Regions from separate parts of the Pseudomonas sp. Pme6b genome, predicted to be linked through region 2. Evidence: predicted binding sites of a transcription regulator. Region 2 holds the regulator's gene; the other holds the start of a gene.
The links. Region 2 encodes sigma-54, which starts transcription at its own class of promoters, with help from an activator protein. Its sites were predicted from a motif close to ANTGGCATNNANNTTGCTNT; they were not measured.
Positions count from the first base shown of each region.

Region 1: AC4ANE_RS18440 (flagellar basal body rod protein FlgF) is a predicted target of sigma-54. The motif match lies at 3,515-3,534, and genes of this name have one in related genera.

Region 1 is NZ_CM176704.1:4,079,390-4,085,358, reverse strand. Features, by position in the region: gene flgE (flagellar hook protein FlgE) at 1-1,160, shown strand, start outside; gene AC4ANE_RS18450 (flagellar hook protein FlgE) at 1,351-3,111, shown strand; gene AC4ANE_RS18445 (hypothetical protein) at 3,112-3,303, opposite strand; gene AC4ANE_RS18440 (flagellar basal body rod protein FlgF) at 3,587-4,327, shown strand; gene flgG (flagellar basal-body rod protein FlgG) at 4,374-5,162, shown strand; gene flgH (flagellar basal body L-ring protein FlgH) at 5,247-5,960, shown strand.
Region 2 is NZ_CM176704.1:1,398,624-1,404,592, forward strand. Features, by position in the region: gene AC4ANE_RS06310 (superoxide dismutase) at 1-336, shown strand, start outside; gene AC4ANE_RS06315 (HPr family phosphocarrier protein) at 521-793, opposite strand; gene rapZ (RNase adapter RapZ) at 810-1,667, opposite strand; gene ptsN (PTS IIA-like nitrogen regulatory protein PtsN) at 1,670-2,134, opposite strand; gene hpf (ribosome hibernation-promoting factor, HPF/YfiA family) at 2,146-2,454, opposite strand; gene AC4ANE_RS06335 (RNA polymerase factor sigma-54) at 2,530-4,023, opposite strand; gene lptB (LPS export ABC transporter ATP-binding protein) at 4,206-4,931, opposite strand; gene lptA (lipopolysaccharide transport periplasmic protein LptA) at 4,932-5,480, opposite strand; gene lptC (LPS export ABC transporter periplasmic protein LptC) at 5,467-5,969, opposite strand, start outside.

The DNA of each region.
Region 1 (5,969 bases), 2.7 Mb from region 2:
TGGGCAGTGGCGTAACAACCGCAGCGGTTTCCCAGCAGTTCTCGCAGGGCAACCTGACTACCGGTACTGCCAACAGCCTCGACCTTGCCATCAACGGCAACGGTTTCTTCATGCTCAGCAATAACGGCGAGAAGCTGTACACCCGTGCCGGTGCATTCCACACCGACAAGGAAGGCTACGTCGTCAACAGCGGCGGTATGAAGTTGCAGGGTTACAACGTTGATGCCAACGGCAGTGTGGTAACCGGTGCATTGAGCGACCTGCGGGTGGATTCGTCCAACCTTCAGCCCAAGGCAACCACCGCCATTACCAACGTTGCCAACCTGAATTCGACCACTGCCTTGCCGTCGCTCACTACGTTCGACGCGACTGACACCAAGTCGTACAACATGAAGTACAGCACGCCGACCTATGACACTCAGGGTAACGCGCATACGCTGGATCAGTATTTCGTCAAGACCGGCACCAACACCTGGTCCATGTACTCGCTGATGGACGGTCGCAGCATTTCCGACCCGACCACTACTACGGCCGACAAGAACGACCTGACATTCGACTCCTCGGGTAATCTGGTCGTCGCAGCGCCGGGCACCGTACCGACCGACAGTGCGAACATCAAGTTCAACACTGATGGCACCTTTACTGTCGCCAACTGGGTACCAGGTGTGCAATCCGGCACCGGCACGACCGCCAGCTGGGGCGCGAACGGTGCTACGGGTGCCTCCATCAAACTGAACATGGCCGGTATTACCCAGACCGCGTCGGTGTCGGGCCTGATCACTCAGGACCAGGACGGTTACGCCACTGGCCAGCTCAGTGCGATGAGCGTTGATGCAACCGGCAACCTGTTCGCGACCTACACCAACGGCAAATCCCAAGTGATCGGGCAGACCTCGCTGACCAACTTTGCCAACGTGCAAGGCCTGGCGCAGGCAGGTGGCACCAACTGGCGTGAAACCTTCGCTTCGGGCGTACCGGTCAGCGGCACGCCGCAATCGGGCACCCTCGGCTACATCACTGGTCAGGCGCTGGAAGAGTCCAACGTCGATCTGACCATGGAGCTGGTCAACCTGATCAAGGCGCAGAGCAACTACCAGGCGAACGCCAAAACTATCTCCACTCAAAGCACCATCATGCAAACCACTATTCAGATGACTTGATAGTGTAGAGCGTTAAATAAAGCCCCTTTTCGAAGGGGCTTTTTTTTGGTTGTTTTTTACAAGGTGATGCACGCTCGAGTTTAATTAAACTTGCAGAAAGTTCAGTCAATGTACTTGGAAATCTCCTACGCGCGATGATGTGAGAATCAAAACTCCTCTATGAGTTGCCCTTTGGGGTAAAGGAGTTTTCATGTCGTTCAATACCGCGATCAGCGGCATTCATGCCGCGAATAAAAGGCTGGAGGTGGCCGGTAACAATATTGCCAACTCCGGCACTATCGGGTTCAAGTCGTCGCGTGCGCAGTTCTCGGCGCTGTATTCAGCCAGCCAGTTGGGCAGTGGTCGCAATGCTGTAGGTGATGGCGTACGTCTTGCTTCAATGCAGCAAAACTTCAATCAGGGCGAAAGCATGACCACGTCGGGTAATCCGCTCGACATGCGTATTCAGGGCAACGGCTTTTTTGTGGTGAGTGACGGTGGGTCTCTTGCCTATACCCGTGCCGGAGCGTTCCTCAAGGACGCGGCGAACTTCGTTGTGGACAGCGAGGGTGGACGATTGCAAGGCTATGCGGCAAACGAGCAGGGCGAGATCAAGCGCGGGTTGCGTACCGACTTGCAGATTGATACATCGAATGTATCGGCCAGAGCCACCACGCGGGTTGCCGAGAACATCAACCTGGACGCCTCGCTGCCTTCGCTCGCGCGCTTGCCGGTCTTCGACCCGGCCGATCCTGCGACCTACACGCGGGTCGTTGGCCGTACCATTCAGGATGCGGGGTCTGGAGCAGGAGCCACTGCGGTGCCTGCGGCGGATCATGAGCTGAAGCAGTATTTCGTCAAGACCGGCGACAGTCAGTGGTCCATGTATGTGCTGATCGATGGGCGTAATCCGGTGGACCCGAACAGCGTGGCACCGTTGCAAGTAACCCTTGAGCAAAGACCGAACGGATCGCTGTCATACAGCGGCAATAGCCAGCACCTTCGTAAAATCTCGGATACCGAATTTGCCCTGCAAGGCTGGCGGCCGGCTGAAGAGGTCAATGGTGCCTGGGTCAGTAACGGCGCTGCCAATGGCGGCACAGTGTCGCTGCCGTTGAATAATGGATCGATCAGCATGCTTGATCCTGGTGATGCGTTGATGGATCGCCCGGTTCCGGCGTTCGATCCATCGGACCTGAAGACGTACAGCGATATGTTTGCCAATGCGATTTTCGACAGCCAGGGCAATCAGCACGAGCTGAAGCAGTATTTCGTGAAGGACGGCACCAACAGCTGGCGCATTCATGCGCTGATTGATGGCCGCAACCCGCAGATGCCTGATTCCACCGACCCGCTGACTGCAAACATCGTGTTTGATTCTGGCGGCTGGGTACAGTCATTGACCGGCGGCCCTGGTTTTGCGAGTACCCATAGCAACGGTCTGCAACTGACCGGCTGGACACCGGCCATGCCTGCCGAGCGGGTCACAGGGCCAGAAAAATGGGTACCCAACGGTGCGGCTGGCAGTGCGAAGGGCATTACGATCGACTTCACCAACCTGCTGCAGCACAACGCCGCCAGTTCGCGTTCTTCCACGCATGTTGATGGCCATGCGGCGGGGCAGTTGAGCAGCTTGAGCGTGGGGCGCGATGGCATCCTGTGTGCCGGGTTTACCAATGGCATGAACAAGAATATCGGTCAGGTGATACTCGCCAGCTTCTCCAATCCGCAGGGGTTGCAGGCGCGCAGTGATACGCGCTGGACCGAATCCGCCGACTCTGGCGTTGCCGATTACGATGTGCCGGGCGTCGGCACGCTTGGCAGCCTCATTGGCGACGGGCTGGAGGGGTCCAATGTCGTCCTGGCTGATGAGCTGATTGCTCTCATCCAGGCGCAGACGGCTTATCAGGCCAACTCCAAAGCCATATCGACAGAGGCGACCGTGATGCAGACGCTGATTCAGTCGACCTGATCAGATTGAGCAGTCGGATTTGATGAAGTGACCTTTCAGCCGTGTCCAGCCAGGCCCGGGGCTGGTCTGGGCGCAGACAATCCGGCTGTCGCCCTGCCATTTGTAATAGTGAGCGGGGGCGGCCTGGGCGAGGAGGGCGAGGGTCATCAGGCTCGCGCTGGCGATGCCGGCAATGCATGCACGAAAAAGCATGAGGGTTCCCGTTCAGGGCTGCGGTGTCGGCAAGATTATCACTGTCGATCCGCTTGTCAGCCCATACCAATGAAGTTTTTTTGGCGGTGCTCGCTGCTTGATGATCGGCAGGCGGCAGTCCTCCGCCGCTATTGGGCGGCGCTTTGCCCGAAGGGCATCATCGAATGCCGGTTTTTGCTGGTTAATCAGGCATTTGTATCGAGCCTGACAAGTTGGTTCAAAAATTGCTTTAACCCTTTCAGAACAGCTACAGGCGGCAAGCGTCTGTCGGAGGAGGAAGACTGTGGACAAGTTGCTTTACGTCGCAATGAGCGGTGCATCCGAAAACGCGATCGCGCAGAAGGCTCACGCCAACAACCTGGCAAACGTATCAACAAACGGTTTCATGCGTGACCTTGAACAGGCCCGCTCGATGCCGGTGTTTGGCGAGGTCATGCCGTCGCGTGCCTATGCGATGAGCGAACGTCCGGGGACCGACTTTTCCGCCGGTGCCATGGTTGAGACCGGCCGTGAACTGGACATCGCCGTCAAAGGTGATGGCTGGATTGCAGTGCAGACCCCCGATGGTGGCGAAGCCTACACCCGCAGCTCCGGCATGAACATCGATGCCCTGGGTGTGTTGCGCGACGGCAGCGGTTTGCCGGTAATGGGCAATGGCGGTCCGATTGCCGTGCCGCCTCAGCAGCAGATCGAGATCGGTGCCGACGGCACAATCAGCATTCGCTCACTCGGCGAAAGCCCACAGGTGATGGCGCAGGTCGACCGTATCAAGCTGGTCAAGCCTGACCTCAAGACCATGGAAAAAGGCCCCGATGGCCTGATCCACACCAAGACCGGTCGGCCTGCCGACGCAGATGCCACCGTTCAGGTCGAGTCCGGCTTTCTGCAGGCGAGCAACGTCAATGCGGTCGAGGAAATGACCTCGGTACTGGCCTTGTCCCGTCAATTCGAATTGCACGTCAAGATGATGAAGACCGCCGAAGAAGACGATCAGTCTATGGCTCGCGTCTTGCAACTTGGCTAATCAATGACAGCTTGCGCCGACAAACCGGCGCTTGAGGAGAACACACATGCTTCCTGCACTATACGTCGCTAAAACCGGCCTTGCCGCTCAGGACACCAACCTGACCACTATCTCCAACAACCTGGCGAACGTTTCGACCACAGGTTTCAAGAGTGATCGTGCCGAGTTCCAGGACCTGCTCTACCAGATCAAACGCCAGCCGGGTGCCCAGTCCACTCAGGACAGCGAGCTGCCATCCGGTCTGCAATTGGGTACCGGTGTGCGCATTGTCGGTACGCAGAAGAACTTCACAGCCGGTAGCCTGCAGACCACCAACAACCCGCTGGACCTGGCGGTCAACGGTCGTGGTTTCTTTCAGGTGACCCAGCCGGACGGCACTGTTGCCTACAGCCGCGACGGTACTTTTCACCTGGACGCCAACGGCCAGATCGTGACTGCCAACGGCTACGCTCTTGAGCCTGCGATTGTCGTTCCACAGAACGCCCAGACCTTCACAGTCGGTCAGGACGGTACTGTTTCCGTCACGCTGGCCGGTGCAACCGCCACACCGCAGATCATCGGCAACATCCAGACCGCTGACTTCATCAACCCGGCCGGCCTGCAGGCCATCGGCGGCAACCTTTATCTGGAAACCGGTTCAAGCGGCGCGCCGCAGATCGGCACGCCTGGCCTCAACGGCCTGGGTCCGACCCTGCAGAACACCCTGGAAAACTCCAACGTCAGCACCGTTGAGGAACTGGTCAACATGATCACCACCCAGCGTGCTTACGAGATGAACTCCAAAGTGATCTCGACCGCCGACCAGATGCTGCAGAACCTGACTCAGAACCTGTAAGTGTTTGATGTTGTCGCTCGTAAAACTGCTCAATCCGATGGGGCGCCTGATAAGCGCCTGTTACACCGCGAGGTTTCAAGTGTCATGAACCGCCTTAGTGTTCCGCGTTTTTCAGTGTTGATCGCTTCATTGTGCGGGATCACCCTGCTGTCTGGCTGCGTTGCGCCGACGGCCAAGCCCAATGACCCTTATTACGCTCCGGTGTTGCCGCGTACACCCATGTCGGCCGCTGCCAACAATGGTGCCATCTATCAAGCCGGTTTCGAGCAGAACCTGTATGGCGACCGCAAGGCTTTCCGTATCGGCGACATCATCACCATCACGCTTTCCGAGCGTATGGCAGCCAGCAAGGCGGCCACTTCGGCCATGACCAAGGACAGCACCAACAGTATTGGTCTGACCTCGCTGTTCGGTTCGGGGCTGACCACCAACAACCCGATTGGTGGCAACGACCTGAGCCTGAACGCCGGTTACACCGGCGCGCGGACCACCAAGGGTGATGGCAAGGCCGCACAGAGCAACAGCCTGACCGGTTCGGTCACTGTGACCGTGGCGGATGTGTTGCCCAACGGCATTCTGGCGGTGCGTGGCGAGAAGTGGATGACCCTCAATACCGGTGACGAGCTGGTGCGGATTGCCGGTCTGGTTCGGGCTGATGACATCGCCACCGACAACACAGTGTCGTCCACCCGTATTGCCGATGCACGTATTACCTATTCGGGGACTGGAGCCTTTGCCGATACCAGCCAGCCAGGCTGGTTCGACCGGTTCTTCCTCAGCCCGTTGTTCCCTTTCTGATAGCGGGAT
Region 2 (5,969 bases):
GGCGGTTTGCCCAAAGGCCCTGTCGCTTTGGCCATCGACGAGCAGCTGGGTGGCTACGACAGATTCAAGGAAGCGTTTACCAAAGCCGCATTGACCCGTTTCGGCAGCGGCTGGGCATGGCTGAGCGTCACCCCCGACAAAAAGCTGGTGGTTGAAAGCAGCGGTAATCAGGACAGCCCGTTGATGAATGGCAATACGCCGATTCTGGGTCTGGATGTATGGGAGCACGCTTACTACCTGCGCTATCAGAACCGTCGCCCCGAATACATCAACGCGTTCTACAACGTGATCAATTGGGATGAAGTGTCTCGACGTTATCAGGCCGCTCTGGCCTGACTCCCGTAACCGGGCTCAAGGCAGCTTATGCGCTCAGGAATATTCGCTCTCAGCGGTGTGCGGTTGTTGCGGCTCGTCGTAGGCACCGGGCTGCTGTTGGCAGGTATGTCGTTACTGATTGCTCACGGTTTGAGCTGGTTGCGGATGCACTGCTGGTGACCTTGGAAGGGGCGTATTTGAGGGCTTACTCGCCCTCATCAAACTTGTTGTTGATCAGTTCAACCAGGCCATCGAGCGCTTCCTGCTCGAATTCGCCTTCGGTTTTCAGATGGATTTCGGTGCCTTTGCCTGCCGCCAGCATCATCACGGCCATGATGCTTTTACCATCGACCATGGTCTGCTCAGAGCGGCCAACCCTGATCGTGCAAGGGAACTTGCCTGCGACGCCGACGAATTTGGCGGCAGCGCGGGCATGCAGGCCCAATTTGTTGATGATGGTGATTTGACGAGCGGGCATCGCAGTGAAAATCCTTTCAGCTAAGGTCGCGGTGGCGAACCTGAACGTTCTTGAGTGATTGTTGCAAGACCTGGCCGAGCCGTTCGGTCAGGTAGACGGAGCGGTGATGTCCGCCGGTGCAGCCAATGGCAATGGTAACGTAAGAACGGTTGCTGGCTGCAAACCGGGGCAACCATTTGTTCAGATAAGCGAAGATGTCCTGAAACATCTCTTCAACATCGGGTTGCACCGACAGGTAGTCGATAACCGGTTGTTCAAGCCCGGAATGGTCGCGCAGTTCAGGCTTCCAGTACGGGTTGGGCAGGCAGCGCACATCGAATACCAGATCTGCGTCGACGGGCATGCCACGCTTGAAACCAAAGGATTCGATCAGAAACGCAGTGCCTGGCTCGGGCTTGTTCAGCAGGCGAAGCTTGAGTGCGTCGCGCAACTGATAGAGGTTCAGGTGGGTGGTGTTGATTTTCAGGTCGGCCAGATCGATGATCGGGCCCAGCAGCGTTGTCTCGTCGCGTATCGCCTCGGCAAGCGAACGATCTGCCGTGCTCAAAGGATGACGACGCCTGGTTTCCGAGAAGCGTTTGAGAAGGGTTGCTTCATCCGCATCAAGGTAAAGCACGTCGCACTGGATGTTGCGTGAGCGGACTTCATCCAGCATTTGCGGAAAGCGGGTCAGGTGACTGGGCAGGTTTCGCGCATCGATGGACACCGCCAGCAAGGGCTCGGCCAGTTCAGTATTGATCAGCGCTCGCTCGGCCAGTTCCGGCAGCAGTCCGGCAGGCAGGTTGTCGACACAGTAAAAACCGTTGTCTTCCAGCACGTCGAGGGCTGTACTTTTACCCGAGCCGGAACGGCCGCTGACGATGATCATGCGCATGTTCAGTTTCCGTTCTGCACGTCCAGCACCACTTGATAAAGCGCTTCGGCACTTTTGGCACTGCGCAGGCGCTTACGCACATCTTTGTCATCAAGCATGCTGGCGATCTGGCGCAATAACTCCAGGTGCTCATCAGTAGCGGCTTGCGGGACCAGCAATACAAACAGCAGGTCAACCGGCGCGCCATCGATGGCGTCGAAATCCACGGGGGTAGCGAGGTGAATGACTGCACTGACAGGCTCGCTGCAGTCAGCAAGGCGGCAATGAGGGATGGCAATACCGTTGCCGAAACCGGTTGAACCCAGTTTTTCGCGGGCAACAAGACTTGCGAATACTGTGTCCGGAACCATGCCCGGTACTTCACGACCGATCAGGTTGGCAATTTCTTCGAGTACACGCTTTTTACTGCCACCCGGCACGTTCACAAGGGAGCGGCCGGGGGTCAGGATATTTTCGATTCGGATCATTTAAATGGGCGTTAGCGAGCGGCCGCACCTTTGAGGATGCTTTGCTGCTTTTCCTTATGCTTGAGCAATTGTCGGTCTAGCTTGTCAGTGAGCAGGTCGATGGCAGCATACATGTCGTCATGTTCAGCATTGGCAACGACCTCTCCACCATGGATGTGCAACGTGGCTTCGATCTTCTGCTTGAGCTTTTCGACCGTCATCGTGACCTGCACGTTGGTAATCTTGTCAAAATGCCCCTCGAGCTTTTTGAGCTTGAGCTCAACGTATTCACGAAGGGGTTTGGTCACTTCCAGTTGGTGTCCACTGATGTTGACTTGCATACAGCTTTCTCCTTTGCCAGTGCATAAAGAGGCAGGCATGGCGCCTGTCTCTGGGACGCTGTGGCTGGGCCTGCATCACATCAGCCGCTTACGCTCACTGGAAGGCGCTATCCCGAGTGACTCGCGGTACTTGGCGACTGTGCGACGGGCTACTTGAATGCCTTGTGCCTCCAGTAAACCAGCGATCTTGCTATCACTCAACGGCTTTTTCTGATTTTCCGCCGCAACCAGTTTTTTGATGATTGCGCGAATTGCCGTGGACGAGCATTCACCGCCCTCGGAAGTGCTCACATGGCTCGAGAAGAAGTATTTCAGCTCGTAAATGCCGCGTGGCGTGTGCATGAACTTCTGGGTGGTCACGCGCGAGATGGTCGATTCATGCATGCCCACTGCCTCGGCAATGTCGTGCAGGACAAGCGGCTTCATCGCCTCGTCGCCGTACTCAAGAAAGCCGCGCTGATGTTCGACGATCTGGGTGGCGACCTTCATCAGTGTCTCGTTGCGGCTTTGCAGGCTCTTGATGAACCAGCGCGCCTCTTGCAACTGATTGCGCATGAAGGTGTTGTCTGCGCTGGTATCGGCCCGGCGTACAAAACCTGCGTATTGCGGATTGACGCGCAGGCGCGGTACGGACTCCTGATTGAGCTCGACCAGCCAGCGCTCGTTGTCCTTGCGCACGATTACATCGGGAATGACGTACTCGGCTTCTGTGGATTCGATTTGTGAGCCAGGGCGCGGGTTGAGGCTCTGGACCAGCTCGATGACCTGGCGCAGCTCGTCTTCCTTGAGCTTCATGCGCCGCATCAACTGGCCGTAATCGCGACTTCCCAGCAGGTCGATGTAGTCGGTGACCAACCGTTGCGCTTCCATCAGCCAAGGTGTTTTGGCTGGCAACTGGCGAAGCTGCAGGAGCAGGCATTCGCTCAGGTTTCGGGCGCCGATGCCTGCCGGCTCAAACTGCTGGATGCGGTGCAGTACGGCTTCGATTTCGTCGAGTTCGATGTCCAGCTCGGGATCGAAAGACTCGAGAATCTCCTCGAGGGTTTCGTCCAGATAGCCCTGGTTGTTGATGCAGTCGATCAGCGTAACCGCCACCAGGCGGTCCTTGTCGGACATCGGGGCGACGTTCAATTGCCACAGCAGGTGGCTTTGCAGGCTTTCGCCTGCAGATGTGCGTGTGGTGAAGTCCCACTCGTCATCATCGTTGCTTGGCAGGCTGCTGGCGCTGGTCTGGTAGATGTCTTCCCATGCGGTATCGACGGGCAGTTCGTTGGGAATGCGCTCGTTCCATTCGCCGTCTTCAAGGTTATCCACGGTAGGCGCGGATTCCTGGTAGGTCGGTTCCTGAACGTCGGGGTTGGGCTTTTGTTCGATGTTGTCGGCAAGCGGGTCGGAGTTGTCGAAGTCGTCGCCTTCTTCCTGCCGTTCCAGCATGGGGTTCGATTCCAGCGCCTCCTGGATCTCCTGCTGGAGGTCCAGTGTGGAAAGCTGGAGTAAGCGGATTGCCTGTTGCAGCTGCGGTGTCATCGTCAGCTGCTGGCCCATTCTCAAGACTAGCGATGGTTTCATGGCAGGGGCTAAACACCTTATTCGCCGGCGCTCATGCGCCATCTACTACAGGCGCCGGAGCGCCAACTTAAGCAAATTATATGCCTGAAACCTGTACCTTTGCCTAGAGTGGTATGACAAATAAAATATTGTCAACACACTGCACTGGCATCAATCGGCCGCTAAGCGCAAAGGGCAGTCGATTAAAGGCGGAATTCGTGGCCGAGGTAGACCTCTTTCACCAGTTGATTCGCCAGAATGGTCTCGGAATCGCCTTCTGCGATCAGCTGTCCATCGTTGACGATGTAGGCAGTTTCGCAGATGTCCAGCGTTTCACGGACGTTGTGGTCGGTGATCAGTACGCCGATACCCTTGGCCTTGAGGTGGTGAATGATCTGCTTGATATCACCTACCGAAATAGGGTCTACGCCTGCGAAAGGTTCATCCAGCAGGATGAATTTCGGCGCAGTGGCCAGGGCGCGGGCAATTTCCACGCGGCGGCGCTCGCCGCCCGACAGGCTCATGCCCAGGTTGTCGCGAATGTGGGTGATGTGAAACTCCTGCAAGAGGCTTTCGAGCTCCTTGCGGCGTGCTCCGGCATCGAGTTCCTTGCGGGTCTCGAGAATCGCCATGATGTTGTCGGACACTGAAAGCTTGCGGAAAATCGAGGCTTCCTGCGGCAGGTAGCCGATGCCGGCTCGGGCGCGACCGTGCATGGGTTGATGGCTGACATCCAGATCGTCAATCAGCACGCGACCCTGATCAGCCTGGACCAGACCTACGATCATGTAGAAGCAGGTGGTCTTGCCGGCACCGTTGGGGCCCAGCAGGCCGACGATCTGGCCGCTGTCGATGGAAATGCTCACATCGCGCACGACCTGCCGGCTTTTGTAGCTTTTAGCCAGATGCTGGGCTTTGAGCGTCGCCATTTACTGGGCCTTCTGAGGTTGGTCGGTTTTCTTTTTCGGCTGGATGACCATGTCGATACGCGGACGTGGTGTGGTCACCTTGGCACCGCCATTGGCCCGACCGGCGCTGACGACCTGTCTGACCGTGTCATAAACGATTTTCTCGCCTTCGGAAGTATTGCCATCATTGATGACCTTGGCCTTGTCGATGAGGACGATACGGTCCTGCCCGGCGTAGTACTGAATAGTGACGGCATAGGCCTGCACAATCGGTTTGTCTACGGCAGGCTTCTGCTCGTAATAGGCCAGATTGCCGACAGAGGTGAACACATCCACTTCGCCCTGGGCATTACGCGTGATCGTCACAGTGTTACCGGTGATCTTCATCGAGCCCTGGGTGATGATGACGTTGCCCTTGTAGGTTGCTACGCCTTTCTTGTCATCGAGCTGAGCATCGTCAGACTGGATGTGGATCGGCTGATCGCGGTCGGTTGGCAGGGACCAGGCGCTCGCGCTTCCCAGTGCTGCGCCCAGGCCGAGCAATAAAGGAAGAGTTTTAACGAGCCTCATACTGTCCTCTTACGTTGGACAGCAGGTCCATCCTGCTGTCTTTCAAATATGCTTTCATTCCCTTGGCCGTAGTCACACCGCCGGCGCCGTCGATTCTAACGTCTTGCTCGGTCTGCGCATATTGCTTCTGAGGGAATACGGTCATTCGACTGGTAGTGATAATAGTCGTACGTTGTTTTTCATCGGTACGCTCGACACGAACGGAATCGATCAGCTCGACCTGGTCGCCGCCGGACGAAACTTCGCCTTTCTTGCTCTGTACGTGCCATGGAAACTCGCCACCGCGGTACATGTGCAGGTCGGGCGTGGTCAACAGGGTCACGTCAGTGGCTTTCACGTGCTCGACCTTGTCGGAGGTCATGTCGTACTGAAGCGTGCCATCGGGCAGGTACTGCACGCTGTGGGCATTGATCGCATAGTAGTCGATGACCGTGTCGTCAACGGTCGACACCGGCTGATCCATAAAACTTTCCGGGCTGATGTTCCAGT